3 regions of the Pantoea sp. X-Soil-OKNW-713 genome follow, and region 1 is predicted to be linked to each of the others. Evidence: predicted binding sites of a transcription regulator. Region 1 holds the regulator's gene; each other region holds the start of a gene.
The links. The regulator PhoB, encoded in region 1, activates phosphate uptake and scavenging genes when phosphate is short. The targets are predictions, from matches to a motif close to CTGTCATAAAACTGNCNNAT.
Positions count from the first base shown of each region.

Region 1 (10,644 bases):
ATAAACAGCGGCAGCGCGCCGTCACCGGTCAGCGGGGCGATACCCACTTCAAATGACACGGTCGCGGTACGCGGTGTGGCAAACAGCGGGCCAACAGCCAGATAACAGACGGTAGCCAGCAGCAAACCGGCGGCTTTACCAATCGGCGAGCTGAGGGCATCGATACCGCCGCCAACGCGCGCCAGCGCGATAACGGTCATCACCGGCAGGCCCACGGCAGTGATCAGGAAACCAATGGCAGCAATCCAAACGTGTTCGCCAGACTGAATACCCACCATCGGTGGGAAAATGATGTTTCCTGCGCCAACAAACAGGGCAAACGTCATAAAGCCCAGCGCGAGGATATCCTTCGGGGTTAAACGATAAGTCATAAACTTCTGTACGGCCTGTAGCTGATGTTGCGGTGAAAGTTGAGTTTGTGTTGCCCCCTGACCGCGCCAAAACAACGACTTATCCATCAACGCCAGTGCGTTATGCTCGTCAGATAGTTAAAGCGCAGGTGATTTAGACTGCTTTTCTTCTGTTCACAGAGGGAAGAATCGACAACGGCGCGTAGTAAAACGTTTATAGCGGAGAAAGGCAATACGGGATCGGAAAACCAGAAGGATATAGCACTAAACAGATAAAAAGCAGTGAATCAATATAGATAAGCTCGAAATCACATCAGATGATTTGCTTAAACTTTCCACAACGCGGGAGATATCCGCGCATAACCGCGGTTTAAGATGCACAAAAGGCGCGATTTACGCGCCTGTTTGCACAAGTTTACAGCATCACCACACCTGATTTGCGATGTCGACCACCAGGCGGATTTTCTGCCACTGCTGATCTTCGCTCAGGCTATTGCCCTCTTCTGTTGAGGCGAAGCCGCACTGCGGGCTGAGGCAAATCTGATCCAGGCTGACGAATTGTGCCGCTTCCTGCAAACGTGCCTTCACCTGGGCCGGGTCTTCCAGCTCACCGGTTTTGGTGGTGATCAGGCCCAGTACCACCTGCTGATGACCCGGCTTGATAAAGCGCAGTGGCTCGAAACCACCAGAGCGCTCGTTGTCATATTCGAGGAAGAAGGCATCGATATTTACCCCGCCAAACAACACCTCAGCCACCGGCTCGTAGCCGCCTTCGGAGATCCAGGTGGAACGGAAATTACCACGACACACATGCAGGCCGACGGTCAGATCTGCCGGTTTACCTTCCAGAGCAGTATTCAGCACCTGAGCGTAGATACGCGCCAGTTCTTGCGGATCTTCGCCACGTTCGCGGATCTGCTGCTGCTGATCGGTGGAACACAGATAGGCCCAGACGGTATCGTCCAGTTGCAGATAACGGCAGCCAGCCGCGTAAAACGCCTGAATGGCATCTTTGTAAGTTTGCGCCAGATCGGCGAAGTACTCTTTCAGATCCGGGTAAACGTTGGCGTCGATCACTTTGCGACCACCACGGAAATGCAGCACGCTCGGGCTGGGAATGGTCATCTTCGGCACTGCGTCACCGGCAATGTTTTGCAGGAAGCGGAAGTGCTCCAGCATCGGGTGGTTCGGGTTAAACGCCACTTTGCCGGTCACTTTCACGCCACGCGCTTTCGTCTGCACGCCATTAAATTGAATGCCCTGCTCCGCTTCGTAACGCTCGACGCCAATCAGATCATCAAAGAAGTCGAAGTGCCACCAGGCGCGGCGAAATTCACCATCGGTAACCACTTTCAGACCGTTGGCACGCTGCTGCTCCACCACATGACGGATAGCGTCATCTTCGACCTGACGCAGCGCGGCGGCATCAATTTCACCCTTAGCAAACTGCTCGCGAGCCTCTTTGATAGCGGCGGGACGCAGAAAACTGCCGACGGTATCGGCGCGGAACGGGGCGGTTACTCGTTGCATGATCACTCCTGGCTAAAGCCGTAAACGCATGGTTGCGTCAGGTAATAATTTCACCTGGTTATTTTTGGCCATCCGGATGGCTATATGGCTAAGGAGAGTGACATGTTGGACGGATTTGGGCAAACGAAGAAAATTCAGGTGACATGAAGAAAATTCATGTTGCGATGTTCGTTCTTCAATTTTCCTCAATGGCGGCACGCGCCTGCGCCATCTGACTCTCAGACAACGGCAGATATCCCGCCTCACTGACCCGACGCTGCCCCTGGGGTGACAGCACCTGATGCAGAAATGCCGACACCAACGGCGGCAACGGTTTCCCGGGCGCTTTATTGACGTAGATATAGAGCGGGCGCGACCACGGATAGTGGCCGCTACGGATAGAATCGGCATCCGGCATCACGCTTTCACCGCTATTGGTGACCACCGGCAGCGTCTTCACCCCACTGAGATGAAAGCCAAAGCTGGCGTAACCAATGCTGTTGGGCGTCGCTGCCACCGCCTGCACCACCGCCGCCGATCCGGGAAACTCCGCCACATCAGCACGGAAGTCGCCCTTGCACAGCACCTGCTGCTTGAAGAAGCCCCAGGTACCGGACGCGGAGTTACGTCCGTAGCGTTGGATACTACGCGTGGCCCAATGTGGATCGGTCAGACCGACATCCCCCCAGCGCTGCGGCACCTGCTGCGCACCGCACAGACGCGTCACTGAAAACAGCGCATCAAGCTGCTGTGGCGCAATTTGCTTCAGCGGATTGTCCTGATTGACCACCACCACCAGCGCATCCATTGCCACCGGCACCGCCAGCGGAGGATAGCCATAGCGCGCGATAAACAGTTGGCGCTCATCCACCTGCATCGGACGGCTCATCGCGCCAAGCTGGGCAGCACCCGCCGCCAGCGCAGTGGGTGCCGTTGATGAACCCGCCGCCTGTACCTGCACATTCACCCCCGGTGACTGACGGCTGAAATCCTCGCCCCACAACGTCATCAGATAACCGAGGGTATCAGAACCGACACTGCTCAGGTTGCCCGCCAGCATGGTTTGTTGCCCCTGCGCCAGCACAGAGAACGACAGCAAAATGAACAGCAGCAACGATTTCATGCAAGGATTCCACGTAGCGGCGCGATTTATCGCGCAGTCTTTTGAGCGATTTATCGCGCAGTTTTTTGGTGTTCCAATTGAACGGCGCGCGATAAATCGCGCCGCTACGGGGAAATCAGAACGCTTATTGCGCCACATTCTCCCGTATCTGGCTGGCGACGATCAACCGTGACGGCAGGATAAAGCTGAAACACGTTTCCTGATGCGGCACGCTGGTGATTTCCAGCCGGGCGTTGTGGTGACCGAGGGCATGCTTAACAATCGCCAGCCCGAGGCCGCTGCCACCGGTAGCGCGCGAACGCGCTTTATCCACCCGGTAGAAACGTTCGGTCAAACGTGGCAGATGTTCCGGGCTGATCCCTGGCCCGTTATCGCACACCTTAAACTCGGCACCCTGTTTATTACGTAGCCAGCTGATATCAATGCGCGTCCCTTCCGGCGTATGGTTGACCGCGTTATACACCAGGTTGGAGATGGCGCTGCGCAACTGTTCATCATTACCCAGCACTTTGAGATGCGGATCGGTGTGGAAATGGATCTCATGACGCCCCTGGCTCAAGGTTTCCGCTTCGCGCTGGAGCAGCAACAGCATGGTTGGCACATCTACCGTCTCTTTCATATCGAGGGCGGGAGCAGCTTCAATGCGCGACAGCGTCAGCAGTTGCTTCACCAGGCTATCCATACGTCGCGTTTGCTCCGTCATGGTTTGCAACGCTTTGCTGCGTGAACGTTCGTTCATCACCGAATCGTTCATCATCTCCAGATAGCCTTGCAACACCGTCAGCGGGGTACGCAACTCATGGCTGACGTTGGCGAAGAAGTTACGTCGCGCGCCCTCCAGTTGATGCATTTGCGTCACATCACGCGCCACCATCAGCCACTGCCCTTCGCTGTAGGGCATCACGCGAAACTCCATATGATGTTGATTATTCAGCACCAACGTCAGCGGCTTATTAAAGTCACGCTGGCGGATATAGCGGGAGAATTCAGGATAGCGCAGCAGGTTGAGGATGTTCTGACCATTGTCTTCTGGCCAGCGCAGGCCGAGATGCTGTTGCGCCAGGCCGTTACACCAGAAAATGATACCCTCTTCGGTGGTCAGCACCACCGCATCCGGCAGCGATTCTGCACCGCTGCGAAAGCGTTTGATCAGGTTGCCCAGCTCGCGACGACGACGACGGTTACGCAACTGCATTTGATACAGCCCGTAAAACAGCGGTTCCCAGCTGGCGCGTCCACCGGGCGGCGTCATGGATCGATCAACCCATAACCAATGGGAGAGTCGCATCAGGTTCCAGAAATGCCACAACAGCAAACCCAGCACCGCGATCAGCAGCAGCCAGGGGAGATAGCCAAATACCAGACCTAAAATCAGTGCCGGCAGACAGACCAGCACCAGTTCGGTCAATAATCTCTTCCAGGAGAGTCGTTCCAGCACGGTAAAGACTCCGTTTAGTAGCGAGCAGAGAAACGATACCCTGTTCCGCGTACGGTTTGTACCATGCGATCGTGGCCGGAGACCTCCAGCGCTTTACGTAAACGACGGATATGCACATCGACAGTACGATCTTCGACATACACATTGGTGCCCCAGACATGGTTCAGCAGTTGTTCACGGCTGTAAACGCGTTCCGGGTGCGTCATAAAGAAGTGCAGCAATTTGTACTCAGTCGGTCCCATCTCCAGCGGCGTGGCTTCGGACATCACGCGATGTGATGACGGGTCAAGGCTCAGTCCCTGCATCTCAATCACCTCTTCCACCGCCATCGGCGAAATACGCCGCATCACCGCTTTGATACGCGCCATCAACTCTTTCGGGGAAAACGGTTTGGTGATGTAATCGTCAGCGCCCACTTCCAGACCGCGTACACGATCTTCTTCTTCGCCACGCGCCGTCAGCATCATCACCGGAATATCGCGCGTCATGGCTTCACGTTTCAGGTGCTTGATAAACTGGATACCGCTACCGCCAGGTAACATCCAGTCCAGCAAAATCAAATCCGGCCAGGGTTCGATGAGCTTCCCTACTGCGCTGTCATAATCTTCCGCCTCAATCGGCTGGTAATCGTTCTGTTCCAGCACGAAACATAACATTTCACGGATGGGAGCTTCGTCTTCCACAACCAAAATGCGCTTAGCCATTATTACTCCTGCTGATATGACGGCTGTCACTGGGATTTGCGGCGTCATTATGCGTCAGTTTTATGACACTTTTATGAAAAACCCAACCCTGGAAATTTAGTGGAAAAACAGAAATGTGACAGCCGTGAGGCGTTTTTTTTTCTTTCGTGGTGAAGTCGTTATAATTCCCCATCGCTTTTTCTGGCAGGGAGCATCCATGCGCATCATCCATACGGCAGACTGGCATCTGGGCCAGTTCTTTTACAGCAAAAGTCGCGCTGCTGAACATCAGGCATTTCTCGACTGGCTGCGCCAGCAGATTGACCAGCATCAGGTGGATGCGCTGATTATCGCCGGTGACCTGTTTGATACCGGCTCACCACCAAGCTATGCGCGTGAAATGTTTAACCGCTTCGTGGTGGCGTTGCAGGCCAGCCGCTGCCAGTTGATCGTTCTGGCAGGGAACCACGATTCGGTGGCAACGCTCAATGAATCACGCGAACTGCTTGCCTGCCTCAACACGCAGGTGATCACCAGCGCTACGCCGCAGGGCGAGCAGCAGGTGCTGACCCTGAAGCAGCGCGACGGTACACCAGGCGCGCTGCTGTGCGCCATCCCTTATCTGCGCCCGCGCGATATTTTGCGCAGCCAGGCCGGACAGTCCGGGCGGGAAAAACAGCTGTCGCTGCTGGAAGCCATCGAACAACATTATCAGCACTGCTTTGCCGCCGCAGAGGCGCAGCGCGCAGCACTCGGGGGCAAACTGCCGATTATCGCCACCGGCCATCTCACCACCGTCGGCGTAACCAAAAGCGACTCGGTGCGCGATATCTACATCGGCACCCTCGATGCCTTTCCGGCGCAGGCATTCCCGGCAGCGGATTACATCGCCCTCGGCCATATTCACCGAGCACAACGCATTGCTGACAGCGATCATATTCGCTACAGCGGTTCGCCTATTCCACTCAGCTTTGATGAGTTGGGCCGCGACAAGAGCGTGTTTCTGCTGGATTTCAGCACCGGCCTTGATGCCGTGACGCCGCTGACCATCCCGCTGTTCCAGCCAATGCAGATGCTGAAAGGATCGCTGGCGGATATCGAACGGCAACTGGCGCTGTTCAAAGAAAAAGAGGGCGACCTGGCGGTGTGGCTGGATATTGAAATCACCACTCAGGAGCACCTGAGCGACCTGCAACGCCGCGTGGAACAACTGACGGAAAACTTACCGGTGGAGGTGCTACTGGTCCGCCGCAGCCGCGAACAGCGCAGCCGCAGCCTGGCGCGACTGGATAACGAAACTCTGAGCGAATTGCAGGTTGAAGAGGTGTTTGCGCGTCGTCTGGCGCTGGAAGAGGATCTGGATGCCGACCAGGCAGCACACCTTACGCAACTGTTTCGCACCACCCTTGCCGCGCTGGAGAACCCCTCTGCATGAAAATCCTGACGCTGCGTTTTAAAAACCTCAACGCCCTGCGCGGAGAATGGTTTATCGATTTTCGCCGTGAGCCATTTGCCAGTAACGGTTTGTTTGCCATTACCGGGGCCACCGGCGCTGGTAAAACCACCCTGCTCGACGCCATCTGTCTGGCGCTGTATCACCAGACGCCACGTCTCGGCGTGCTGTCGCAAACCCAGAACGAACTGATCACCCGGGATACCGCCGAATGCCTCGCCGAGGTGGAGTTTGAGATCAAGGGTGAAGCCTGGCGTGCCTTCTGGAGCCAGAACCGCGCCCGTGGTCAGGCCGACGGCAAATTGCAGGCTCCGCGTGTTGAGCTGGCGCGTTGTGCCGACAACCAAATCGTTGCCGACAAAGTGGGCGACAAATTAAAACTGATCGAAACCCTATCCGGTCTTGATTTCGCCCGCTTTACCCGCTCAATGATGCTGTCGCAGGGGCAATTTGCTGCCTTTTTGAATGCCAAACCGGGCGAGCGCGCCGAGCTGCTGGAGGAGCTGACCGGCACCGAGATCTACGGGCAAATCTCAATCCAGATTTTCGAGCGCTACAAAAGCGCGCGTGCCGATCTCGACACGCTGCGCGCCCGCGCCGGAGGAATGTCGTTGCTGGATGAGACGCGGCGGGCTGAGCTGGCAAGTCAGTTGGAACAACTCAATGCAGCCGAGGTCACGCTGAACCAGCAGCTCACCACTGCGCAGCAGCAACAACAGTGGCTGAGTCAGTCCCAACAATTAGCTGGCGAACAGCAACAGGCGCAACAGGCGTTGCAGGCGGCAGAAAACGCATGGCACCAGGCCGAACCTGAACGTCAGAGGCTGGCGCGCGCCGAACCGGCGGAAAAATTACGCGATAAACTGCAACAGCGCACACAGCTGGAACAGGAAAATATCGCCCTCGCCCGGCAAATGCAGCAGGTGCAAGCGCAGCATCAACAGGCGATCCATGCCCAGCAGCAAGGCGAAGCACGTTTCCACACGGCCCAACAGGCGCGCGAGCAGGCACAGCACGCACAACAACAACTGGAAACGCTGCTGACCGAGCAGGTCATCCCACTTGATCAACACATCGCGACCCTGCAACAGCAGGTCAGCGACCAGCAGCGCCAGATAACGGCGCAACAGCAGTTGGTGCAGCAAAACAGCACCGCACTCAGCCAGCAACAACAGGAGAGTGAACGCTTACAACAACTGTGGGATGAGCAGCAACAATGGCGCACCCGCGAAGCCAGCGTCGCGGCCTGGGGCGAGCATCTGGCGCGCTGGCAATCCGACATTACCCGGCTGGATGAACGCGAGCTGGCCGTCACCCAGTTGAGCAATCAGCAACAGCAGCAACAACAGCAGCTTGACCAGCTCCAGCAAGCTTTCGCTGCCCGTCAGCAGGCGCTGCCGGCCGCGCCGCCTGCTATCGATCAGGTCCGTGATACGTTAGCGCAACATCAGGTGCAACGTGCATCACGTCAGCAACTGACCCTGTTGACGGCGCAGTGGCGTTCACTCCAGCCACAGCAACAACAACGTCAGGCAAAACTGGATACGCTCTCCCAGCAATATCAGGCGGAAGAACAGGTTTTACAGGCGCTGCGCGAGGAGTGGAAGCGAGTCAATCAAGCGCGACTTGATGTGCAGAAAATCTGTGATTTGGAACTCACCATCGCCAACCTGGCGGATGAACGCGCCCGGTTACAGCCAAACCAACCCTGCCCGCTCTGCGGCTCGTGCCAGCATCCGGCTATCGACGAATATCGGCAATTGGCACTCGGTGAAAATCAGCAGCGTCTTGTCGCTCTGCAAAACCAGGAGACGCAGCTCAAAGAATCCGGCACCGCCAAAGGTGAGCAGCAACGCCTGTCATTGCTGCAACAGCAGGCGTTGCAGCAGGAACTCAAGGAAATCGGGCAGCAGCTCAGCACGCTGAGTGAACAGTGGCAACGGTTGACCGGTGAGCTGGCGCTCACCTTCACGCTGGAGCAGCAGGACGATGTGACCCGCTGGCAACGCGAGCAGGATCAGCAGGAAAATCAGCTACGGGAATGGCTGGAGCATCTGCAACAGCAGCAACTGGCACAGCAGCAAATTACCAGCGTGCAGCAGACGCTGAACGATCTCAACCAGCGTAGCGAAGCCGAGCGGGCTGCGTGGCAGCAACTCAGCCAACAACTGGCACAGCAACTGACCCAACATCAGCTCACCCTACCCGCGCGCGAGGCGCGTGAAGACTGGTTGAGCGCGTTGCAGCTACGCTGGCAGAAATGGCAGGAGAGTGAGCGGTTACTCACCACCCTGCAACCGCAGTTGGCGAAAGCCAACAGCGAGCACCACAACCTGCAACAGAATCTTGCGCGTGAACAGCAGCGTCTCGCGGCGTTGCAACAAACGTTCAGCACCTTGCAACAGCAATGCAGCGAACAGCAACAGCGTCGGCAGCAACTGTTTGGCGACCGCCAGGTGCAGGCCGAACGTCAGGCGCACCAGGCGGCGCTACACAAATGCGAACAGGAAGTAGCGCAGCAATTACAGGCCTGGCAGCAGGCGCAAAGCGCCGCGCACAGCCTGGACGGTCAACGCGCGCAAATCGAACAGCAGCAACAGGCACAAACCGCTCGTCTGGAGGCAGCAACCCGAGATTTCCTCAGCGCTTTGCAGCGCAGTGATTTTGCCGACGAAGCCGCACTACGCGCAGCGCTGCTTGATGCTACCGACGTTGAGCAACTGCGTCAGCGTTTACAGGCGCTGGAACAGCAGCATCAACAGCACATCACCCTGAGCCAACAACTGACGCAGCGCGTCACTGCCCACCAGCAACAACGTCCGGCCGAACTGAGCGACGAACTGGCGGCAGAGATCGGCCCCCGGCTGGAAAACTTGCGCGTGGCGCTGCGCGACAACGCACGTCAACAGGGAGAGGCACAGCAACAGTTGTCCAGCGACACGCAACTACGTGAGCAGCAGCAGGCGCTGTTGACGCAAATCAGCAGCTACGAAGCGGAACTGGTGCAATGGAGCCAACTTAACGAGTTAATCGGCTCCGCCAAAGGTGACAAATTCCGCCGTTTCGCCCAGGGGTTAACCCTTGATCACCTGGTATGGCTGGCGAACCGTCAGCTCGATCGCCTGCATGGTCGTTATCTGCTGCAACGCCGTGCCACGGATGAGCTGGAACTGGATGTGGTGGATACCTGGCAGGCCGATGCCACCCGCGACACCCGCACGCTGTCCGGTGGCGAGAGTTTTCTGGTCAGCCTGGCGCTGGCACTGGCGTTATCCGACCTCGTCAGCCACAAAACCCGCATCGAATCGCTGTTCCTTGATGAAGGCTTTGGCACGCTGGATGCCGAAACGCTCGACACCGCGCTGGACGCCCTCGATGCGTTGAATGCCAGCGGCAAAACCATTGGCGTTATCAGCCATGTGGAAGCGATGAAGGAGCGTATTCCGGTGCAGATCAGGGTACGTAAGATGAATGGTCTGGGATACAGCAAACTGGAATTGCCGTAACCGCACGGTGCGGCAAATTCTGGTTTTATCGACACCAGGATGAATGCCATAGCATTTGCAGAGTCGGTCTGTAGACTGAAAACGGGTGCAATCCGAACTTTCGCGAAAACTATGGCACATGAATGAATTTAATTAACAAAATGGCGAGTCTGGCAGGCGGGATAGCGATGATGGTGTCGTTGAGCGCCTGCCAAAATTTTCAATCCGATCAGAAAGATGCACAAGCAAATTTGTGTCAGCCTGAAATTGCGCCAGGTAGCGTATCGTGCAAATGGGCTGATGAGATGCAGCAAAAACTGGTACGGGCCTTCCACGATGCCAGCCACTATGCGGGCCAGCGTTGTCTGGTGCAACTGGAGTGGGAAAAAAGTGGACGCTATGCCGTCACCCAGACACAAGGCGATGAGCCACTGTGTCTGCGGGCCTGGCAATTGATTGGTCAATCGCAGGGATTACCGCCGCCGCCCGATCGCGGGCAGCCAGCGTGGTTTGGTTTTGCGCCGCAACAGGTCAGCTTGCCAGTCCATCTTGCCGCCACTGGCGCGGACTGATGCCGAACCAACGACGGAAGGCGCGGGAAAA
Region 1 covers NZ_AP035995.1:1,049,996-1,060,639, reverse strand. Annotated here, with positions in the region: gene brnQ (branched-chain amino acid transport system II carrier protein) at 1-371, opposite strand, end outside; gene AC6I8R_RS04770 (cobalamin-independent methionine synthase II family protein) at 774-1,880, opposite strand; gene AC6I8R_RS04765 (PstS family phosphate ABC transporter substrate-binding protein) at 2,056-2,982, opposite strand; gene phoR (phosphate regulon sensor histidine kinase PhoR) at 3,107-4,420, opposite strand; gene phoB (phosphate response regulator transcription factor PhoB) at 4,435-5,124, opposite strand; gene sbcD (exonuclease subunit SbcD) at 5,321-6,538, shown strand; gene AC6I8R_RS04745 (AAA family ATPase) at 6,535-10,062, shown strand; gene AC6I8R_RS04740 (cell envelope integrity TolA C-terminal domain-containing protein) at 10,185-10,613, shown strand; gene qhpR (AraC-like transcriptional regulator QhpR) at 10,573-10,644, opposite strand, start outside.

Region 2 (10,644 bases), 1.0 Mb from region 1:
GCTCCCGGATTTATGGCGCGCGCGCGGTTGGGCGTTGGTGTAACTGCCCACAGGGTCCCGTAGCGGTGCGATTCATCGCGCGGGGTTTTCCCGCAGCACGCAAGATCTTGCGCGATAAATCGCGCCGCTACGTTCAACCTATCGCGCCGAGTGAATCCTCATTGCCCTGCTTCTTCGGCAATAAAAACAGCGTCGCGACGATATCCAGCAGATAAATCAGCGCCAGCAGGGTAATCGCTGCCGCGAAGGAAATTTTCGTTGCCAGTAAGCCAATAACCAGCGGGCCAAAACCCCCTACACCACGTCCGAGGTTAAACAAAACGTTCTGCGCCGTGGCACGCGCCTGGGTTGGAAAGGTGTCGGAAATCAGCGCGCCATAACCGCCAATCATGCCATTCACAAACATCCCCATCAGCGCCCCGGTAAACAGCATCACGGTGGGATCACGTAGCTGAGCGTAAATGACCACCATCACGACCGCACCGAATTGATATAGCAGAAAAATTTTCCAACGCGCGAAGCGATCCGCCAGTACACCGAACAGCCAGATGCCAAAAGTCATGCCCACGACGGTGACGGCGGTCCACAGGCCGGATTTGGTCAGGCTGAAACCAAAGCTGGAGGAGAGATAACTCGGCATCCAGATCATCAGGCCGTAGTAACCAAAGTTCTGCACTGAGCAAAGAATGAAAATCCCCAGACTGGCTTTGCTGGTGGCGCGATCGCTAAACAACAATCGCATACGCGCTGCAAACGACAATTGCGGCGTTTTGGTCACATATCGGGTAAAGCCTTCCGGCTCGCCCATGCTGCGCCGAATCACAAACGAAACCAACGCAGGCAGCAGGCCCACCAGGAACATTCCACGCCAGCCAATCACGCTCAGCAGTGGCGGCGTGATAAAAGCCGCCAGCAACACCCCCAGTTGCCAGCCGATACCGACCCACGCTGAAGCACGGTTACGCTTCTCCTGCGGCCAGGCTTCGGCAATCAGCGCCATGCCGATACCGAATTCTCCCCCCAGCCCCATTCCGGCAAAGGTACGATACGCCAGCAGATCCCAATATCCCTGTGCCACCGCACACAATCCGGTGAATATTGAGAACATGAGAATGGTGACGGTGAGAATGCGGATACGGCCAAAGCGGTCACTCAGATGACCAAAAACAATACCGCCGACCACGGCACCAATCAGCGTCCAGGTGACCAGCGAACCGGCCTGAGAAGGATCGAGCGCCAGCGAGACGCTGATTGCCGGTAACATAAAGCCGAGGATCAGCAGATCGAAGCCATCCATCGCATAGCCACTGACGGCGGCCAACATCGCTTTTGCCGGGGTTACGCTCTGTTTCTTGTGTGGGGAGAGGGACATGCAGCAGCACCTTGCAGTAAAAAGTGCGCCAAGTATAAAGAGCGGAAAGACTTGAGACCAATCAGAAATGGAGATGGCTGCCAGTAAAACCAGCAGCCACGGGGTTATCAGGAAGGTTTGTTGCTGCCATCGTCGCCGGACAACAACTCATCCAGCTTGTCGCCGCCAACATGACGGAAATCCTGGCCCTTCACAAAATAGAAGATGATCTCACAGATGTTCTGGCAGCGGTCACCGATACGCTCAATGGCACGGGCACAGAACAGCGCAGTCAGTACGCTGGGGATAGTACGCGGGTCTTCCATCATGTAGGTCATTAACTGACGCACAATACCCTCGTACTCTTTATCCACCTTCTTGTCTTCGCGATAGATATCGATCGCCGCGTTGAGATCCATGCGCGCAAAAGCATCCAGCACGTCATGCAGCATCTGTACGGTATGGTGACCGAGTGATTCCAGGCTCACCAGCAGCGGCAGATGTTGCTGGCTAAATTTCTCCAGCGCGGTGCGGCTGATTTTTTCCGCCACGTCCCCAATACGTTCCAGCTCAGAGATGGTCTTGATGATCGCCATCACCAGACGTAAATCGCTGGCGGTAGGCTGGCGTTTGGCGATGATGCGCACGCAGGCTTCATCAATCTCCACTTCCATCATGTTGACCTTCTGGTCGCCGTCGATGACTCGCTGCGCCAGATCGCCATCCTGGTTATGCATCGCGGTAATGGCGTCGGTAAGCTGCTGCTCCACCATGCCACCCATGATCATCACCTGAGTGCGAATGTGTTCCAGCTCAGCGTTGAACTGACCGGAGATATGTTTGTTCAGATTTAAATTATCCATGTGCGTCTCCGTCAAATCAGCCGTAACGACCGGTAATGTAGTCTTCTGTCTGCTTTTGCGCTGGCTTGGTAAACAGCGTATCGGTATCGCTGAATTCAATCAGCTCACCCAGATACATAAAGGCGGTATGATCGGAACAGCGCGCCGCCTGTTGCATGTTGTGGGTCACAATCACCACGGTGTAATCCTGCTTCAGCTCGGTGATCAACTCTTCGATACGGCCCGTGGAGATGGGATCCAGCGCCGAGCATGGCTCATCCAGCAGCAACACTTCCGGGCGAATCGCAATGCCGCGAGCGATGCACAAACGCTGCTGCTGACCGCCGGAGAGACTGTAACCACTCTGATGGAGCTTGTCTTTGGTTTCATTCCACAGCGCTGCTTTCGTCAGCGCCCACTGCACGCGCTCATCCATATCAGCACGCGACAGCTTTTCAAACAGACGGACACCAAACGCGATGTTGTCGTAAATCGACATCGGGAACGGCGTAGGTTTCTGGAACACCATGCCCACACGGGCGCGCAGCAGGGCAATATCCTGGCTTGACGCCAGAATATTGTCCCCATCCAACAGAATTTCACCTTCTGCACGCTGCTCAGGGTAGAGCGAATACATTTTATTGAAGGTGCGCAGCAGGGTCGATTTACCACAGCCGGATGGCCCGATAAACGCGGTGACCTGGTTCTTTGCGATGTCCAGATTGATGTTTTTCAGCGCATGGAATTTCCCGTAATGGAAGTTCAGATTGCGCACCTGAATTTTGCCGGCAGAAGAAGTTGCCATACTCATTGCTCGTCTCTCATGTACCGCGCTGCCATAGCCGCGCCGGGAAATTAGTGTTTGCTCTTAGCGAAAATCACGCGTGCCAGGATGTTCAGCAGCAATACGCACAGGGTGATGATCAGCACACCCGCCCACGCCAGGCTTTGCCATTCCGCAAAGGGACTCATGGCAAATTTAAAGATGGTGACTGGCAGGTTGGCGATCGGCTGCATCATGTCGGTGCTCCAGAACTGGTTCGACAGCGCAGTAAACAGCAACGGTGCGGTTTCACCGGCAATACGCGCAATCGCCAGCAGCACACCGGTGATAATGCCGGAGACTGAGGCCTTGAGGGTGATAGCTGAAATCATCTTCCATTTCGGCGTCCCCAGCGCATAAGCGGCTTCACGCATGCTATCAGGCACCAGACGCAGCATATTCTCAGTGGTACGGATCACGATGGGAATCTGCAACAACGCCAGTGCCACCACGCCTGCCCAACCGGAGAAGTGCTGCATCTGCGCCACCACGATGGTGTAAACGAACAACCCCACCACAATTGACGGTGCAGACAGCAGGATATCGTTAATAAAACGAATCACCTCTGCCAGCCAGTGCTTGCGACCATATTCGGCAAGGTAGATCCCCGCCATGATGCCCAGCGGTGTGCCAAAGAAGGTTGACCAGAAAATCAGTAAACCACTGCCTGCGAGGGCGTTCGCCAGGCCACCGCCAGCGGTATTGGGTGGCGGGGTAGATTCAGTAAACAGCGACCAGGAAAGGCCATCAATACCACGGGAAATGGTGGTAAACAGGATCCAGATCAGCCAGAACAGACCAAATGCCATCGTCAGCAGCGACAGGGTCAGCGCGATTTTATTTTTGGTGCTGCGCCATGCCTGCATTTTGCGACGCGAGGCTTCCAGTTCAGCGCGGGCCTGCAATTCAATGGTTGTCATGACCGGGCTCCTTCACTTTTCGCCAAACGCAAAATCATCAGTTTGGAGATCGCCAGCACGATAAAGGTGATGACAAACAGGATCAGCCCCAACTCCATCAATGCCGCCACATGGACACCGGATTCTGCCTCAGCAAATTCATTCGCCAGTGCCGAGGTGATGCTGTTGCCCGGCATAAACAGCGATGCGCTGTCGAGCTGGTAGGTGTTACCGATGATAAAGGTCACCGCCATCGTCTCACCCAATGCACGGCCCAGACCGAGCATCACACCACCAATCACACCGTTTTTGGTGAAGGGCAACACGATGCGCCAAATTACTTCCCAGGTGGTGCAGCCAATGCCGTAGGCCGACTCTTTCATCATCACCGGGGTCTGTTCGAACACATCACGCATCACCGAAGCAATGTACGGGATGATCATGATGGCGAGGATAACGCCTGCCGCCAGGATACCGATCCCAAAAGCCGGGCCGGAGAACAGCGCACCTACAATCGGGATATTCGACATGATGTCGCCAACCGGCGTCTGGAAGTACTCGGCAAAGAGTGGCGCAAAAATAAACAGGCCCCACATGCCATAGACGATGCTGGGGATAGCCGCCAGCAGCTCGATTGCGGTGCCGAGTGGACGACGCAGCCAGCCTGGCGCCAGTTCCGTCAGAAACAGGGCGATACCGAAGCTCACCGGAACGGCGATGATCAGCGCAATCAGCGAGGTTACGACGGTACCGTAAATCGGCACCAGCGCACCAAATTGTTCGTTAGGCGCATCCCAGGTCTTGGTCCACAGGAATGAGAAACCAAATTTCTGGATACTGGGCCAGGAGGAGAAAATCAGGGAGACGATGATGCCACCCAGCAGCAATAACACAATCAGCGCAGCCAGTTTCACCAGCGCGCCGAAGATCATGTCACCTTGTTTGCCAGGGGCTTTAAACGTCGGCTTAGTGGCAGCCATAGAAGTCTCTGTTCTCAGGGGAAGTCAGGGTGGCCAGCCTGTCGGCTGGCCAGGTCATTCACTTACTTGTACAGCGCTTTGCCGGAAGAATCTTTGATGTTGGCTTTCCAGGCATCACGAATCTGCGTGGTCACGCTTTCTGGCAGAGCTGCGTAATCCAGGCTGGTCGCCGTTTTTCCACCATTTTTGTAAGCCCAGTCGAAGAACTTCAGCACTTCGCTACCTTTCTCTGCATTTGCCTGATCTTTATAAACCAGGATGAAGGTGGTGGAAGTGATCGGCCATGCATCGTTGCCTTTCTGGAAAGTCAGGTCCTGGGCAAAAGATTCGCTCCAGTTCGCGCCTTTGGCCGCGTTAGCAAAGCTGGTTTCGCTCGGTGCCACAGCTTTGCCGTCAGCATCGTGCAACTTGGTGTAAGTCAGGTTGTTCTGCTTGGCATACGCGTACTCGACGTAGCCGATTGAACCCGGCAGACGCTGGACGAATGCCGCCACGCCGTCGTTACCTTTACCGCCCAGACCGGTCGGCCAGTTTACGGTGTTGCCTTTACCAATTTTGCTGTTCCACTCTTCGTTCACTTTAGACAGGTAGCTGGTGAAGACGAAAGAGGTACCGGAACCGTCAGCGCGGCGTACCACGTTGATGTTGGTATCTGGCAGTTTCACGCCCGGGTTCAGTTTGGTGATCGCCGGATCGTTCCACTTTTTGATATTGCCCAGGTAAATGTCACCAACGGTTTTACCGTCGAGGGTCAGCTGACCAGACTTCACGCCAGGGATGTTAACCGCCAGAACCACACCACCGATCACGGTCGGGAACTGGAACAGGCCATTTTTTTGCAGATCTTCATCTTTCATCGGCGCATCTGACGCACCGAAATCGACGGTTTTGGCGATGATTTGCTTCACGCCGCCCGAAGAACCAATACCCTGATAGTTTACTTTGCTACCGGTGGCTTGCTGATATTCTGCTGCCCACTTGGCATAAACCGGTGCCGGGAACGTCCCGCCTGCGCCAGTCAGATCGGTTGCTGCAAAAGCAGAGACCGCGCTTACTGCGAAGGTGGCGGCGAGGATTCGGGCTACGGTGCTACGCATCAGTGTCATGTTCCCTCCAGGGGAGTTAAAAAAATCAGGCTCTATGCCATTTTAGTAAGAGTCATTGATTGCTGCTGGAGGGAAAATAGGACAGTTTGATGACAGTCAAATGTACGAAATATGACAGTTTTATGACAAAGGTACCGACTCCGGTATAAGACGACGAGACGTTGTATAACAGGCTGTTAAGATTGTTTTTCTGTGGCGGAGCTAATGTGTCGAGTCGGCACACATCAGCCCCGTTTGCTTCACATTAGCCTAACCACTCAGACCATCATAAGGGATCTGCATCAGGATATGTGTTCTTTCATTATCCATTTTGGCGGTGCAATCATTGATAGCATCAAGGTATGGATTTTTGGATTTATCGGCACCAAAAGCCTCCATCTCACACTGATACTTTCTTAAGTCCAGCCAGCTACGCTGCGCTTTGACAAAAATGTCCAGATAAGCCTCGGTGTCAGAAGGTGAGTCACGTAGCCCCTGCTTTATACGATCTTTTGCTTTAGCGTACTCAGCATTAAGAACTTTTTCCGCATTGTCTTTCTTATTTTCCAGACATTGATGAACTTCAGTATCATTTGCGGCGTTATCACAATCGTCGGCCCAGGCCATGTTGCTGGAGAAAATACCGCAGACTATCGATAAAAAAGCGAGATGTTTTATATGAATCAATTCCTGTTTCTCCGTAAATAATTTGCACGCTGGCGACCTCTTTCGTATCTCCGAGTACGATGATCGGTTTCAATAAAATGGATCAGTGAATCGAAGTCATTTGCCATGCAAGGTTCAAGAACCGTGCGATATCCCAGTCCCTGATAAACAAGATCCACAATAATCTCACGGATGGCTTTATGTAAACTCGGCCATGGCGTCGCGTGTTGAACCACCGCAGCATAAGACTCATAGATTTTGCACGCGCGTGAAGCATAGGATGGGTAAATAAGTTCGAACAGGCGAGCCTGAGATTCACGCGAAATAATGCCACAGGCATGGCGATAGCTTTTGACAAAAGCATCAGCGGCATTACCCTTCTTTCCATATGCAGAGGCAATGAATTCCCCCTGTTGCCTGTCAATCCCCGCCCTGATGAAATCACTGATGATCGATTGATACGATCTATCGCCCATATCATAGCCACGACCAATCGTCACACCCGATACACCACCAGGCCAGTGAATATGACGGCTAAAGTACAGACTTGCCGGTTGGTCATTTCCTTCTGCGTCGAAGGTGACCTGACCTTCACTCACCGTTAAGCGACCGAAGAAATCGCTTCTGTTCCATTCAGGATGACTGTTGGCTGGGGGGTGGGGGATGTTCCTTTCCGGTGATTGTGTCATCCGCCTTAAAGTCAGCCCACCAATATCAATGCGGCCATCAGGATGAGTCATAAACCTGGACTGAAAAATCTTTATGGCTTTGATGGTATTGATACCGACTAATCCATCAACTTTTAGCCAGGAATAACCGATGCTTTTTAAATACTGCTGCACCGCTCTGACATCAGAAGCAGCATTTCTTCCTTTAATACCTACCGATGAAGATAAGTGCATACCATGTCCTTTGATATGAAATATCGCAAATTATCCCAATAAAAATCATTTGCTGTCAATAAACACACAATAACCATCCATTGATAAATAATTTTATGCAGAAACTAATTTTTATATAAAGAATGAATAGATTTTACAATGGAAGCAGTGCATCAATGATGAGAACAAAACTATTCCGCCCTCATGTCACAAACAAAAAAGGTTATGCATTTGAAAATGCATAACCCTTAAATAATCTGGATCAGATTAGCTAATAGCAGCCCTATTCAACAGTCACTGATTTCGCCAGGTTACGCGGTTGATCGACATCGGTGCCTTTAATCAACGCGACATGGTAGGACAGAAGTTGCAGCGGCACGGTGTAGAAGATTGGCGCAATCACCTCTTCCACATGCGGCAGAGAGATAATCTTCATGCCATCGCTGTCGCTAAAACCTGCATCCTGATCGGCAAATACATACAGCAGACCGCCGCGTGCACGCACCTCTTCGATGTTGGACTTCAGCTTCTCCAGCAGTTCGTTATTCGGTGCTACCACGATTACTGGCATATCGGCGTCAATCAGCGCCAGCGGGCCATGTTTCAACTCCCCGGCCGCGTAGGCTTCAGCGTGGATATAGGAGATCTCTTTCAGCTTCAACGCGCCTTCCATGGCGATCGGATACTGATCACCACGGCCAAGGAACAATGCATGATGCTTGTCAGAGAAACCTTCTGCCAGGTTTTCGATCACCTTATCCTGCGCCAGCATCTGCTCAATGCGGCTCGGCAGCGCCTGTAACCCATGGACAATCTCGTGTTCGGTATCAGCAGACATGCCATGCAGGCGGCCCAGTTTCGCTACCAGCATCAACAACACGGTGAGCTGCGTGGTAAAGGCTTTGGTGGAGGCTACCCCGATCTCGGTACCCGCTTTGGTCATCAGTGACAAATCGGATTCACGTACCAGCGACGACCCCGCCACGTTACAGATAGCCAGAGAACCCAGATAGCCCAGCTCTTTCGACAGACGCAGCGCGGCCAGCGTATCGGCAGTTTCACCGGACTGTGACAGGGTGATCAGCAGGCTGTTTTTACGCACCGCCGATTTGCGATAGCGGAATTCAGAGGCAATTTCGACATCGCAGGGAATGTTTGCCAGTGATTCGAACCAGTAACGTGAAACCATACCGGAGTTGTATGAGGTGCCGCAGGCGATAATCTGGATATGCTCAACTTTGCTCAACAGAGCTTCCGCTTGTGGGCCAAGCTCGCTGAGATCGACTTCACCGTGGCTGAAACGACCGGTTAAGGTGTTTTTGATCGCCATCGGCTGTTCATAAATCTCTTTCTGCATGTAGTGACGGTAAATCCCTTTGTCACCGGCATCATACTGGACGTTAGATTCGATCTCGGCGCGAGTCACCGGCGCGCCATTGCGATCGACAATAGTCACTTCGCGGCGGGTAATCTCAGCGATATCGCCCTCTTCCAGATAGATGAAGCGGCGTGTCACCGGCAGCAGTGCCAGCTGATCGGAAGCGATAAAGTTTTCGCCGACGCCACGGCCTACCACCAGCGGGCTACCGGAACGCGCAGCCACCAGCACGGAGGGATCGCGGCTGTCCATAATCACCATGCCATAGGCGCCGCGCAGTTGCGGAATCACCCGCAGCACCACTTCACGCAGCGAACCGCCTTGCTTCTGTTCCCAGTGCACCAGATGTGCCACCACTTCGGTGTCAGTTTCTGACGCGAATGAGTAACCGCGCTCAATCAGCTGCGCACGCAACGGTTCATGGTTCTCAATGATGCCGTTATGCACAATGATGATGTGCTCAGAGATATGCGGATGCGCATTGGCTTCTGAGGGTTCACCGTGGGTAGCCCAACGGGTATGAGCAATACCGGTGCCGCCAATTAACGGCTGCTGTTCCGCCGCTTCTGCCAACTTTTGCACTTTGCCCAGGCGACGCAGACGCGTCACATGGCCTTGACGATCAACGACGGCCAAACCCGCCGAATCGTAACCGCGATACTCAAGACGACGCAGACCTTCCAGCAGAATTTCTGCGATGTCGCGCTGTGCTACTGCACCAACAATTCCACACATAATAGTTTCCTGACTTCATGGCTTTCGGCCATTGCGTTGTCATCTGACCTGATATCCGGCATCGCCGGTTCCCCGAGCCTTGTAGAGAGTGGGGATGTAGTTATATTTACTGCTAACAGGCCGATCTTTGTCGGCCATTAAAAATTACTTTTTCTTTTCCGGGCGCTTCCAGCCCGCTTTCTGGTTCTGTTCTTTGCGGTTGTAAACCAGAACGGCGGCGGGTACGTCTTTCATCACCGTGGTGCCCGCCGCAATTGTCGCGCCACTGGCGACAGTCACCGGAGCCACCAGCTGGGTATCGGAACCCACAAACACGTTGTCGCCAATGATGGTTTTAGATTTATTCGCGCCATCGTAATTACAGGTGATGGTGCCAGCGCCGATATTCACATCGTCGCCAATCTCCGCGTCGCCAAGATAGGAGAGGTGACCGGCTTTGGAACCTTTTCCAAGGGTGGCTTTCTTCATTTCAACGAAGTTGCCAACGTGAGCCTTCTCTCCCAGTTCGCTTCCAGGGCGCAAACGAGCAAACGGACCAACGGTACAAGCCGCGGCCAGATTGGCATCCTCGATCACCGAATACGCGCTGATTTCACAATCATCAGCAATCACGCTGTTTTTGATGATACAACCCGCCGCAATTTTCACCCGATCGCCGAGGGTGACGTCGCCTTCGATAATCACATTGGTATCGATTTCAACATCGCGTCCGTGTTTTAACGTGCCACGCAGATCGAAACGAGCCGGGTCACGCAGCATCACACCTGCCAACAACAGTTTCTCGGCCTGTTCAGCCTGGTAAGCACGTTCCAACGCTGCCAGTTGCAGGCGATTATTTACACCGTCGGTTTCGCTGATGCGCGCCGGATGGACAGCCTGCACCAGACGCCCTTCCTGATGTGCCATCGCAATAATGTCGGTGATATAGAACTCGCCTTGCGCGTTGTTGTTATTCAACTGCGACAGCCAGCGTTTGAGATCACCACCGTTAGCAATCAGGATGC
Region 2 covers NZ_AP035995.1:11,282-21,925, reverse strand. Annotated here, with positions in the region: gene yieH (6-phosphogluconate phosphatase) at 1-43, shown strand, start outside; gene AC6I8R_RS00105 (MFS transporter) at 134-1,372, opposite strand; gene phoU (phosphate signaling complex protein PhoU) at 1,480-2,214, opposite strand; gene pstB (phosphate ABC transporter ATP-binding protein PstB) at 2,231-3,004, opposite strand; gene pstA (phosphate ABC transporter permease PstA) at 3,049-3,936, opposite strand; gene pstC (phosphate ABC transporter permease PstC) at 3,933-4,895, opposite strand; gene pstS (phosphate ABC transporter substrate-binding protein PstS) at 4,958-6,001, opposite strand; gene AC6I8R_RS00075 (lysozyme inhibitor LprI family protein) at 6,251-6,667, opposite strand; gene AC6I8R_RS00070 (DUF8812 domain-containing protein) at 6,664-7,548, opposite strand; gene glmS (glutamine--fructose-6-phosphate transaminase (isomerizing)) at 7,811-9,640, opposite strand; gene glmU (bifunctional UDP-N-acetylglucosamine diphosphorylase/glucosamine-1-phosphate N-acetyltransferase GlmU) at 9,785-10,644, opposite strand, start outside.
Region 2: the regulator PhoB is predicted to act here: its motif matches at 6,111-6,130, upstream of pstS (phosphate ABC transporter substrate-binding protein PstS).

Region 3 (10,644 bases), 710 kb from region 1:
CCGCAAAGATCCGACCGGTCCGTTCGTCTGGACCACCTATGCCGCGATTCAGTCGCTGGTGGCCGGTATCGAGCGCAGCAAGAGCGACGAGCCTGATGCGATTGCCAAGAACCTGAAAGAAGGCGCACCGGTTCCGACCGTGATGGGCAACCTGAGCTGGGACCAGAAAGGTGACCTGAAAGGCTTCGAATTCGGCATCTTCAAATGGCATAAAGACGGCTCATCAACCGCGATCAAGTAATCGTTGCATCCAGCACGATCGCAGGGGCGGCCTTCAGGCCGCCCTTAATCAAACCGGTTAATTTACCGCCAGTCGCGGTAACGATTTACCATCACGGACGTGTTTCTAAGGTACTTGTTATGTCCGAGCAGTTCCTCTATTTCCTCCAGCAGATGTTCAACGGAGTGACCCTGGGCAGCACCTACGCGCTGATCGCCATTGGGTACACGATGGTTTACGGCATTATCGGCATGATCAACTTCGCCCACGGCGAGGTGTACATGATCGGTAGCTATGTCTCCTTTATCGTCATCGCCGCGCTAATGATGATGGGCATCGACACCACCTGGCTGATGATTGCCGCCGGTTTTGTCATGGCGATCATTATCTCCAGCGCCTACGGCTGGAGTATCGAACGTGTGGCGTATAAGCCGGTGCGTTCCTCCAAGCGCCTGATCGCGCTGATCTCCGCCATCGGGATGTCGATCTTCCTGCAAAACTACGTCAGCCTGACGCAAGGTTCGCGCGATCTCGCGCTGCCGAGCTTGATCACCGGGCAATGGACCTTGGGTGAAAGCAACGGCTTTGCCGCCACGCTCTCCACCATGCAGTTGATGATTTGGGTTGTGACCTTTATCGCCATGTTGGCACTGACGGTATTTATCCGTTATTCACGTATGGGGCGCGCCTGCCGCGCCTGTGCAGAAGACCTGAAAATGGCCAGCCTGCTGGGTATCAATACCGATCGCGTGATTTCACTGACCTTTGTGATTGGTGCGGCGATGGCGGCAGTGGCTGGCGTACTGCTGGGGCAGTTCTACGGTTCCATCAACCCGTTTATCGGCTTTATGGCCGGGATGAAAGCCTTCACTGCCGCAGTACTGGGCGGGATCGGCAGCATTCCGGGGGCGATGATTGGTGGTCTGGTGCTGGGCATTGCCGAAGCATTGACCTCGGCCTATCTCTCTACCGAATATAAAGATGTGGTCTCCTTTGCGTTGCTGATTGTCGTGCTGCTGGTGATGCCAACCGGCATTCTTGGCCGTCCGGAGGTGGAAAAAGTATGAAGCGCCTCGGACTGGTTAATGCCGTTATCTCTACGGTGATGTTGCTGGTGCTTGCCACCTTCTTTATGGGTATGCGCCTTGATCTTGATGGCACCAAACTGGTGGTATCGAACGCCGGAACGGTGCGCTGGAACTGGATTTTTGTCGGTTGCGGCGTGGTATTCCTGTTCCAGTTGCTGCGTCCGTTATTCCACGGCAAATTCAAACGCAGCGGCAATGGCCTGGTGCTGCCGGGCTTTGATGGTTCAACGCCGAAGCAGAAGCTGGTGATGGTGTTGATGATCGTGGCTGCGGTGATCTGGCCGTTCCTGGTTTCGCGCGGTAGCGTGGATATCGCCACCCTGACGCTGATCTACGTGATGTTGGGCCTCGGCCTTAACGTGGTGGTGGGCTTGTCGGGCCTGCTGGTGCTGGGCTACGGCGGCTTCTATGCCATCGGTGCCTATACCTTCGCCTTGCTGAACCACTACTACGGTTTTGGCTTCTGGCAGAGCCTGCCGCTGGCGGGTCTGGTGGCCGGGGCGTTCGGCTTACTGCTCGGTTTCCCGGTGCTGCGTCTGCGTGGTGACTATCTGGCGATTGTCACCCTCGGCTTTGGCGAAATCGTCCGTATCCTGCTGCTGAACAACACCTCGATTACCGGCGGTCCAAACGGTATCGCGCAGATCCCGAAACCGACCCTCTTCGGCCTGGAGTTTGGTCGCAAGGTCAGCGAGGGCGGCTGGGGCACCTTCCACGAGGTGTTCGGCATGAAATATGATCCCAATGACCGCGTGATTTTCCTCTACCTGGTGGCGCTGCTGCTGGTAGTGCTGACGCTGATTATCATCAACCGCCTGCTGCGTATGCCGCTGGGCCGTGCCTGGGAAGCGCTGCGCGAAGATGAAATCGCCTGCCGTTCCCTTGGTCTTAGCCCGACGCGTATCAAGCTGACGGCGTTTACCATCAGCGCGGCCTTTGCCGGTTTTGCCGGTACGCTGTTTGCTGCGCGCCAGGGCTTTGTCAGCCCGGAATCCTTCACCTTTGTCGAGTCGGCGTTTGTGTTGGCGATTGTGGTGCTGGGGGGCATGGGCTCGCAGTTTGCGGTGATCCTCGCCGCCGTGTTGCTGGTGGTATCGCGTGAGCTGATGCGTGACCTCAACGAATACAGCATGCTGGTACTGGGTGGCTTAATGGTGCTGATGATGATTTGGCGACCGCAGGGGCTGCTGCCGATGAAGCGTCCGCAGCTGAAACTGAAACAGGGTAAAGCAGGAGAGCAGGCATGAGTCAGCCTTTATTAGCCGTAGAAGGCCTGATGATGCGTTTTGGTGGCCTGCTGGCAGTCAACAACGTGGCGCTGGAACTGCGTGAGCAGGAAATCGTTTCGTTGATTGGTCCAAACGGCGCGGGTAAAACCACGGTGTTCAACTGCCTGACCGGTTTCTACAAACCCACTGGCGGCAGCATCAAACTGCGCGATCAAAATCTGGCCGGCTTACCGGGGCAGAAAATTGCACGGATGGGCATTGTGCGTACCTTCCAGCATGTGCGCCTGTTTCGTGAGATGACGGTGATTGAAAACCTGCTGGTGGCGCAACATCAGCATCTGAAAAGCGGCGTATTCTCCGGGTTATTCAAAACACCGGCGTTCCGCAAAGGCGAAAGCGAAGCACTGGATCGCGCCGCCACCTGGCTGGAGCGTATCGGCCTGCTGGAGCTGGCGAACCGTCAGGCGGGTAACCTTGCTTATGGTCAGCAACGTCGTCTGGAGATCGCGCGCTGTATGGTCACGCGCCCGGAAATCCTGATGCTGGATGAACCGGCGGCCGGTCTGAACCCGAAAGAAACGCACGAACTGGACGAACTGATTGCCGAACTGCGCGGTACGCATAAGGTGTCGGTGTTGTTGATCGAACATGATATGAAGCTGGTGATGGGCATTTCTGACCGTATTTACGTGGTCAATCAGGGAACGCCGCTGGCCAACGGCACGCCGGAAGAGATTCGTAATAACCCGGACGTGATCCGTGCCTATTTAGGAGAGGCGTAATATGGCCAACCCAATGTTAACCATTGAAAACGTCAGCGCCCATTACGGTAAAATCCAGGCGCTGCATAACGTCAGCCTGTATATCAATCAGGGCGAAATTGTCACCCTGATTGGTGCCAACGGTGCAGGCAAAACTACGCTGCTCGGTACGCTGTGTGGCGAGCCGCGTGCAACCGCAGGCACCATTACGTTTGATGGCAAAACCATTACCGATTGGCAAACCGCACGCATCATGCGTGAGGCGATCGCCATTGTCCCGGAAGGGCGTCGGGTGTTTTCGCGCATGACGGTGGAAGAGAATCTGGCGATGGGGGGCTTCTTTGCCAGCCGTAGCCAGTATCAGGAGCGTATTGAGCGCGTCTATGATCTGTTCCCGCGTCTGGCGGAGCGTAAGGTGCAACGTGCCGGTACCATGTCCGGTGGTGAGCAGCAGATGCTGGCGATTGGCCGTGCGCTGATGAGCCAGCCGCGTCTGCTGTTGCTGGACGAGCCATCGCTCGGCCTGGCACCGATTATCATTCAGCAGATTTTCGACACCATCGAGCAACTGCGTAAAGAAGGGATGACCATCTTCCTTGTCGAGCAGAACGCCAACCAGGCGCTGAAACTGGCCGACCGTGGCTACGTGCTGGAGAACGGGCATGTGGTGCTGGAGGATACTGGCGAAGCGCTGTTGTCCAACGAGGCCGTAAGAAGCGCCTATTTAGGTGCCTGAGTGCCCTCACCCTAACCCTCTCCCGCGAGCGGGAGAGGGAATCGATCGAGCCAAACTTATATATTGCACGTCTCCTTCTCCCGCTTGCGGGAGAAGGTCGGGATGAGGGCAACAAGCTGCACTCAGCCTTGTCACATTCCCGTCATTAACCTGTTATTTTTCCGTCATTTTCCCGTGTCATGTTACTTCGCGAACAAAAAATGCGTGATTTCGCGCGTACCTACATGCACAGGAAAACATTATGTCCGCTTTTACGCTTCGTCCCCGCCTGATGAGTGCCCTGCTCGGTCTGATGCTCAGTGGTCATGCACTGGCTGCCACCGAAATTCCTTTCTGGCACTCTATGGAAGGCGAGTTAGGCAAAGAAGTTGATTCTCTGGCACAACGTTTTAACCAGGCTCACCCAGACTACAAAATCGTCCCGGTCTACAAAGGCAACTATGAACAAAGCCTGGCGGCGGGGATTGCCGCTGTGCGTACCGGTAAAGCACCGGCCATTTTGCAGGTGTATGAAGTGGGTACTGCCACCATGATGGCGTCCAAAGCCATTGTGCCGGTGCATCAGGTGTTCCAGGATGCCGGAATCGCCTTTGATGAAAAACAGTTCGTCCCCACTGTCGCAGGTTACTACAGCGATTCCAGCGGCCATTTAATCTCTCAGCCGTTCAACAGCTCCACCCCGGTGCTGTACTACAACAAAGACGCCTTCAAAAAAGCCGGTCTGAACCCGGATCAGCCACCAAAAACCTGGCAGGAACTGGCAAAAGACGCCGATGCGCTGCGTAAAGCGGGCCTGACCTGCGGTTACGCCAGCGGCTGGCAGGGCTGGATTCAGATTGAAAACTTCAGCGCCTGGCACGGCTTGCCGGTGGCGACCAAAAACAACGGTTTTGACGGCACAGACGCTGAGCTGGAGTTCAACAAGCCGGTGCAGGTTCGTCACATCCAGATGCTGGAAGACATGAACAAGAAGGGTGATTTCACCTACTTTGGCCGTAAAGATGAATCCACCGCGAAGTTCTACAACGGCGATTGCGGCATCACCACCGCGTCTTCCGGTTCACTGGCGGATATCAAACACTACGCCAAATTCAACTTTGGTGTCGGCATGATGCCGTATGACGCAACCGTGCCGAATGCACCGCAGAATGCCATCATCGGTGGTGCCAGCCTGTGGGTGATGAAGGGCAAAGATGCCAACACTTACAAAGGTGTGGCGGAGTTTATGCAGTTCCTGGCGCAACCGGCAATCGCCGCCGAGTGGCACCAGAAAACCGGTTATCTGCCAATCACCACCGCAGCTTATGAGCTGACCAAACAGCAGGGCTTCTACGACAAGAACCCGGGTGCCGATATCGCGACGCGCCAGATGCTGAACAAAGATCCGCTGCCGTTCACCAAAGGGATGCGTCTGGGCAATATGCCGCAGATTCGCACCATAGTGGACGAGGAGCTGGAAAGCGTGTGGACCGGCAAACAATCGCCGCAGGCAGCGCTGGATAACTCAGTTAAACGCGGAAACGAACTGCTGCGCCGTTTTGAGCAGCAGGTGAAGTAACCCGCCGTAACGGGGCAGGCCGCGTGTCTGCCCCGATCTTTTTGCCTGAACGAGTCCGTTATGTCCTCATCATCACGCCCGGTTTTCCGCTCCCGTTTGTTGCCCTATCTGCTGGTACTGCCACAGCTGGTGATCACCGCCATCTTCTTTCTGTGGCCAGCCGGTGAAGCGCTGTGGTACTCACTGCAAAGCCTTGATCCCTTTGGTATCTCCAGCACTTTTGTTGGGCTGGATAACTTCAGACGGTTGTTCAGTGATGAGTACTACCTGGCCTCGTTCTGGACCACCATTGAATTCAGCGCGCTGGTCACGGTGTGCGGCATGTTGTTTTCCCTGCTGCTGGCGGCGCTGGTGGATTATGTGGTGCGGCTGAAAAAACTCTACCAAACCTTGCTGCTGCTGCCGTATGCAGTGGCCCCGGTGGTCGCGGCAGTGCTGTGGATGTTCCTGTTTAATCCCGGACTCGGCCTGTTCAGCCATCTCCTTAACCAGATCGGTTACAACTGGAACTACGCGCAAAACAGCGGCCAGGCGATGTTCCTGATCGTGCTGGCATCGATCTGGCAGCAGATGAGCTACAACTTCCTGTTTTTCTTTGCGGCGCTGCAATCGATCCCTAAATCGCTGGTGGAAGCAGCGGCGATTGACGGTGCCGGACCGGTACGGCGTTTCTTTAACCTGTCGCTGCCGTTGATCACCCCGGTGAGTTTCTTCCTGCTGGTGGTCAACCTGGTCTATGCCTTCTTCGACACCTTCCCGGTGATCGATGCCGCCACTGGCGGTGGGCCGGTACAGGCGACCACCACGCTTATCTACAAAATTTATCGCGAAGGATTTACCGGGCTGGATCTCTCCTCGTCGGCAGCGCAATCGGTGGTGCTGATGTTGCTGGTGATTGGTCTGACTATCCTGCAATTCCGCTTTGTCGAGCGTAAGGTGCAATACCAATGATTGAGAACCGACGCGGGCTGGATATCTTCAGCCACACGCTGCTGGTGCTGGGCGTACTGACGATCCTGTTTCCGCTGTATGTCGCCTTTGTCGCGGCAACGCTGGACAACAACGCGGTCTATCAGGTACCGATGACGCTGATCCCCGGCACCCACCTGTGGGACAACATCGCGCGCATCTGGACGCAGGGCGTTAACGGCAGTGGCCCGGCATTTGGCCTGATGCTGTTCAACAGCCTGGTGATGGCGCTGAGTATCACCGTGGGCAAAATCGCCGTCTCGATGCTGTCGGCATTTGCGCTGGTGTGGTTTCGCTTTCCGCTGCGCTCGCTGTTTTTCTGGCTGATTTTCATCACCCTGATGCTGCCGGTGGAAGTGCGAATCTTCCCGACGGTGGAGGTGATTGCGACACTGCATATGCTCGACAGCTACAGCGGTCTGACGTTGCCGCTGATGGCCTCGGCCACCGCCACCTTCCTGTTTCGCCAGTTCTTTATGTCGCTACCGGATGAGTTGATTGAAGCGGCACGCATCGACGGCGCCAGTCCACTGCGCTTCTTCTGGGACATCGTGTTGCCGCTGTCGAAAACCAATCTGGCCGCGCTGTTTGTCATTACCTTCATCTACGGCTGGAACCAGTATCTGTGGCCGCTGCTGATCATCAATGATGCCAGCCTCGGCACAGCCGTGGCCGGGGTGAGAAGTATGATCAATACCAGCGGCGGTCCGACGCAGTGGAATGAAGTGATGGCGGCAATGTTATTAACCCTGATCCCACCGGTGGTGGTGGTTTTAGTCATGCAGCGTGCCTTTGTGCGTGGCCTGGTGGAGAGTGAAAAATAAAATGGCAGGCGTAACCCTTCAGACCGTCACCAAATCGTATGACGGCAAAAATCAGATCATTCAGCCGCTGAATATCACCATCAACGATGGCGAGTTTATGGTGATGGTCGGGCCTTCCGGCTGCGGTAAATCCACGCTGCTGCGTATGGTGGCCGGGCTGGAGCGCGTCAGCTCTGGCGATATCTATATTGACGACCAACGTGTTACCGATTTGGAGCCGAAAGATCGTGGTATCGCGATGGTGTTCCAGAACTACGCGCTCTACCCACATATGACGGTAGAAGAGAACATGGCCTATGGCCTGAAAATCCGTGGTATGGGCAAAGAACAGATTCGCCAGCGCGTACTGGAAGCGGCGCGTAGCCTCGAACTGGATCATCTGCTGACCCGTCGCCCGCGTGAGTTATCCGGCGGTCAACGCCAGCGTGTGGCGATGGGGCGCGCCATCGTGCGTGAACCGGCGGTGTTCCTGTTTGATGAACCGTTGTCAAACCTTGATGCCCGCCTGCGCGTGCAGATGCGGCTGGAGCTGCAACAGCTGCACCGTCGTCTGCAAACCACCAGCCTGTACGTGACGCATGACCAGGTTGAGGCGATGACGCTGGCACAGCGCGTGATGGTAATGAACAAAGGCATTGTCGAGCAGGTGGGCACGCCGGTTGAGGTGTACGAACGCCCGGCCAGCCAGTTTGTCGCCGCTTTTATCGGCGCACCGGCGATGAACTTGCTGCCGGGGCAGATCAACAGCGACGGCACCCGTTTTACTCTCGATGCCCTGCATGCGCTGCCGCTGGCGGAAAGCAAGGCGAAGTGGGCCAATCGGCCACTGACGCTGGGCATTCGCCCTGAGCATATCCAGCTAACAAGCCGAGAGGCGGGGGGGATTCCGTTGGTGGTGGAGACACTGGAAATGCTCGGTGCTGATAATCTGGCGCATGGTCGTATCGGTGAGGCGCGATTGGTGGTACGTTTGCCGCACAGCGAACGCCCGCCGGCGGGCAGCAGCCTATGGCTGCATTTGCCGTCGGAGGCGTTACATTTCTTCGATTCAACTCATGGAAAGCGTCTGGAATGAGTAAGCACAACTGGCCGTATCCGCACATCGTCGCCCATCGTGGCGGCGGTAAACTGGCCCCGGAAAACACCCTCGCCGCCATTGATGTGGGGGCGCATTATCACCACCAAATGATTGAGTTTGACGCCAAACTCTCAGACGATCGCCAGATTTTCCTGCTGCACGATGACACCCTCGATCGCACCAGCAACGGCTGGGGCGTGGCGGGCGATTTGCCGTGGGATAAGCTGGCGCAACTGGATGCCGGTAGCTGGTTCAGCAACAAATTTGCCGGTGAGCCGCTGGCGCTGCTGAGTGACGTGGCCGCGCGCTGCCGTCAGCATCAGATGATGGCGAATATTGAGATCAAACCGACCACTGGCAAAGAGGTGGAGACGGGGCGCGATGTGGCGTTAGCCGCGCGTGAATTGTGGCAGGGGCAAACTGCGCCGCTGCTCTCTTCCTTCTCGTATCAGGCGCTGGAAGCCGCCATGCAGGCGGTGCCAGAGCTGCCGCGCGGCTTGCTGCTGGATAGCTGGCATGATGACTGGCAAGCGCTGACCTCAAGCCTGGATTGCGTCTCCATTCACCTCAACCACAAATTGCTGAATGCCGAGCGCACCGCGCAGTTGAAAGCGGCAGGTCTGCATATCCTGGTTTACACCGTGAATCAGCCCGAGCGGGCGCGCGAGCTGCTGGGGTGGGGCGTCGATGCGATCTGTACCGACTGCATCGACATTATTGGTCCCGACTTCCGTTAATTGGTCTTCTGCTGGCCCGGCTGCGTTTTGATGATGCGCTGCTGGGCGCTATCGCGATGTTCCTGCATTTTGCGCTGTAAATCCTGTTTCTGCTGTTGCTGATCCTGTTGCAGCTTCAGTTTCTCCTGCTGCTGCTGGATTTGCATCTGCGTCTGCATCCGTTGCTGGCTTGGGTTGTAGCCCGGTTTAAAGGGTTCGTTGGTGTTATTCAGCATATTCGCCATGCTGCTTAACGGCAGCAGGGCAGCGAAAACAATCAGCCATTTTTTCATGATCACTCCTCCATTGATGCCGCGGTGCTGTGTGTCTGGCGTAACCGCAGCAACCATAAGTTTATGCGATATTAAAAAGGGCCAATCCAGGAGTGCACCTAATTTGAGTTAGCTGCTAATCTTTTTCAGTGTTTGTAAACACTTGCGTCAATGTAAACAATTATAAACAACTGAAAAGGATGGTAGTGGCATGCGGATACAAGGCAGTGTACGCCAGCTCGGCTGGGCGTTGTTGATGAGTTTTACCGTGGTGCAGGGGGGACAGGCGGCACCAAACAGCGCACCTCCCGTCTCTTATGGCGTGGATAGCGATACCTTCCATCCGGTGAAGGCGAAACATGGCATGGTGGCCTCGGTGGATGCGACCGCCACTGACGTGGGCGTGGAGATTCTCAAACAGGGCGGCAATGCGGTGGATGCCGCGGTCGCGGTCGGCTTCGCGCTGGCGGTGACCCATCCACAGGCCGGAAACCTCGGTGGTGGCGGATTTATGTTGCTGCGTACCGCCTCCGGGCAGACCACCGCCATCGATTTCCGCGAAATGGCTCCGGCGCGTGCCTCGCGCGATATGTTCCTTGATAAACAAGGCAACGCCGACAGTAAGTTATCACTCACTTCCCATCTGGCATCGGGTACGCCAGGCACGGTGGCGGGTTTTGCGCTGGCCGCTCATAAATATGGCACGCTGCCGTTAAGCACCTTGCTGGCCCCGGCAATCAAACTGGCGCGGAACGGCATCATTGTTAACGATGCGCTGGCGGATGACCTCGCCACCTATGGCAAAGAAAACCTGATCAATCACGACAACAGCCGGGCCATTTTCTACAAAGCCGACGGCCAGCCTTATCAGAAGGGCGATCGTCTGGTGCAGAAAAACCTCGCGCATAGTCTGCAACTGATTGCGCAACAGGGGCCGGATGCCTTCTACAAAGGCAAAATTGCCGACGAAATCGCCGGTGAGATGGCACAACATGGTGGTCTGATTGGCAAAGCTGATTTGGCAGCCTATCGCGCCGTTGAGCGCAAACCGGTCAGCGGCAGCTATCGCGGCTATCAGGTCTTCTCAATGCCACCGCCGTCATCAGGCGGCATTCATATCATCGAAATCCTTAATATCCTGGAAAACTTCGATTTGGCGAAGATGGGCTTTGGTAGCGCCGATGCGATGCAGG
Region 3 covers NZ_AP035995.1:344,383-355,026, forward strand. Annotated here, with positions in the region: gene AC6I8R_RS01530 (branched-chain amino acid ABC transporter substrate-binding protein) at 1-241, shown strand, start outside; gene livH (high-affinity branched-chain amino acid ABC transporter permease LivH) at 361-1,287, shown strand; gene AC6I8R_RS01540 (high-affinity branched-chain amino acid ABC transporter permease LivM) at 1,284-2,555, shown strand; gene livG (high-affinity branched-chain amino acid ABC transporter ATP-binding protein LivG) at 2,552-3,319, shown strand; gene livF (high-affinity branched-chain amino acid ABC transporter ATP-binding protein LivF) at 3,321-4,034, shown strand; gene ugpB (sn-glycerol-3-phosphate ABC transporter substrate-binding protein UgpB) at 4,276-5,592, shown strand; gene ugpA (sn-glycerol-3-phosphate ABC transporter permease UgpA) at 5,653-6,543, shown strand; gene ugpE (sn-glycerol-3-phosphate ABC transporter permease UgpE) at 6,540-7,385, shown strand; gene AC6I8R_RS01570 (sn-glycerol-3-phosphate import ATP-binding protein UgpC) at 7,387-8,460, shown strand; gene ugpQ (glycerophosphodiester phosphodiesterase) at 8,457-9,200, shown strand; gene AC6I8R_RS01580 (DUF2756 domain-containing protein) at 9,197-9,472, opposite strand; gene ggt (gamma-glutamyltransferase) at 9,663-10,644, shown strand, end outside.
Region 3: the regulator PhoB is predicted to act here: its motif matches at 4,174-4,193, upstream of ugpB (sn-glycerol-3-phosphate ABC transporter substrate-binding protein UgpB).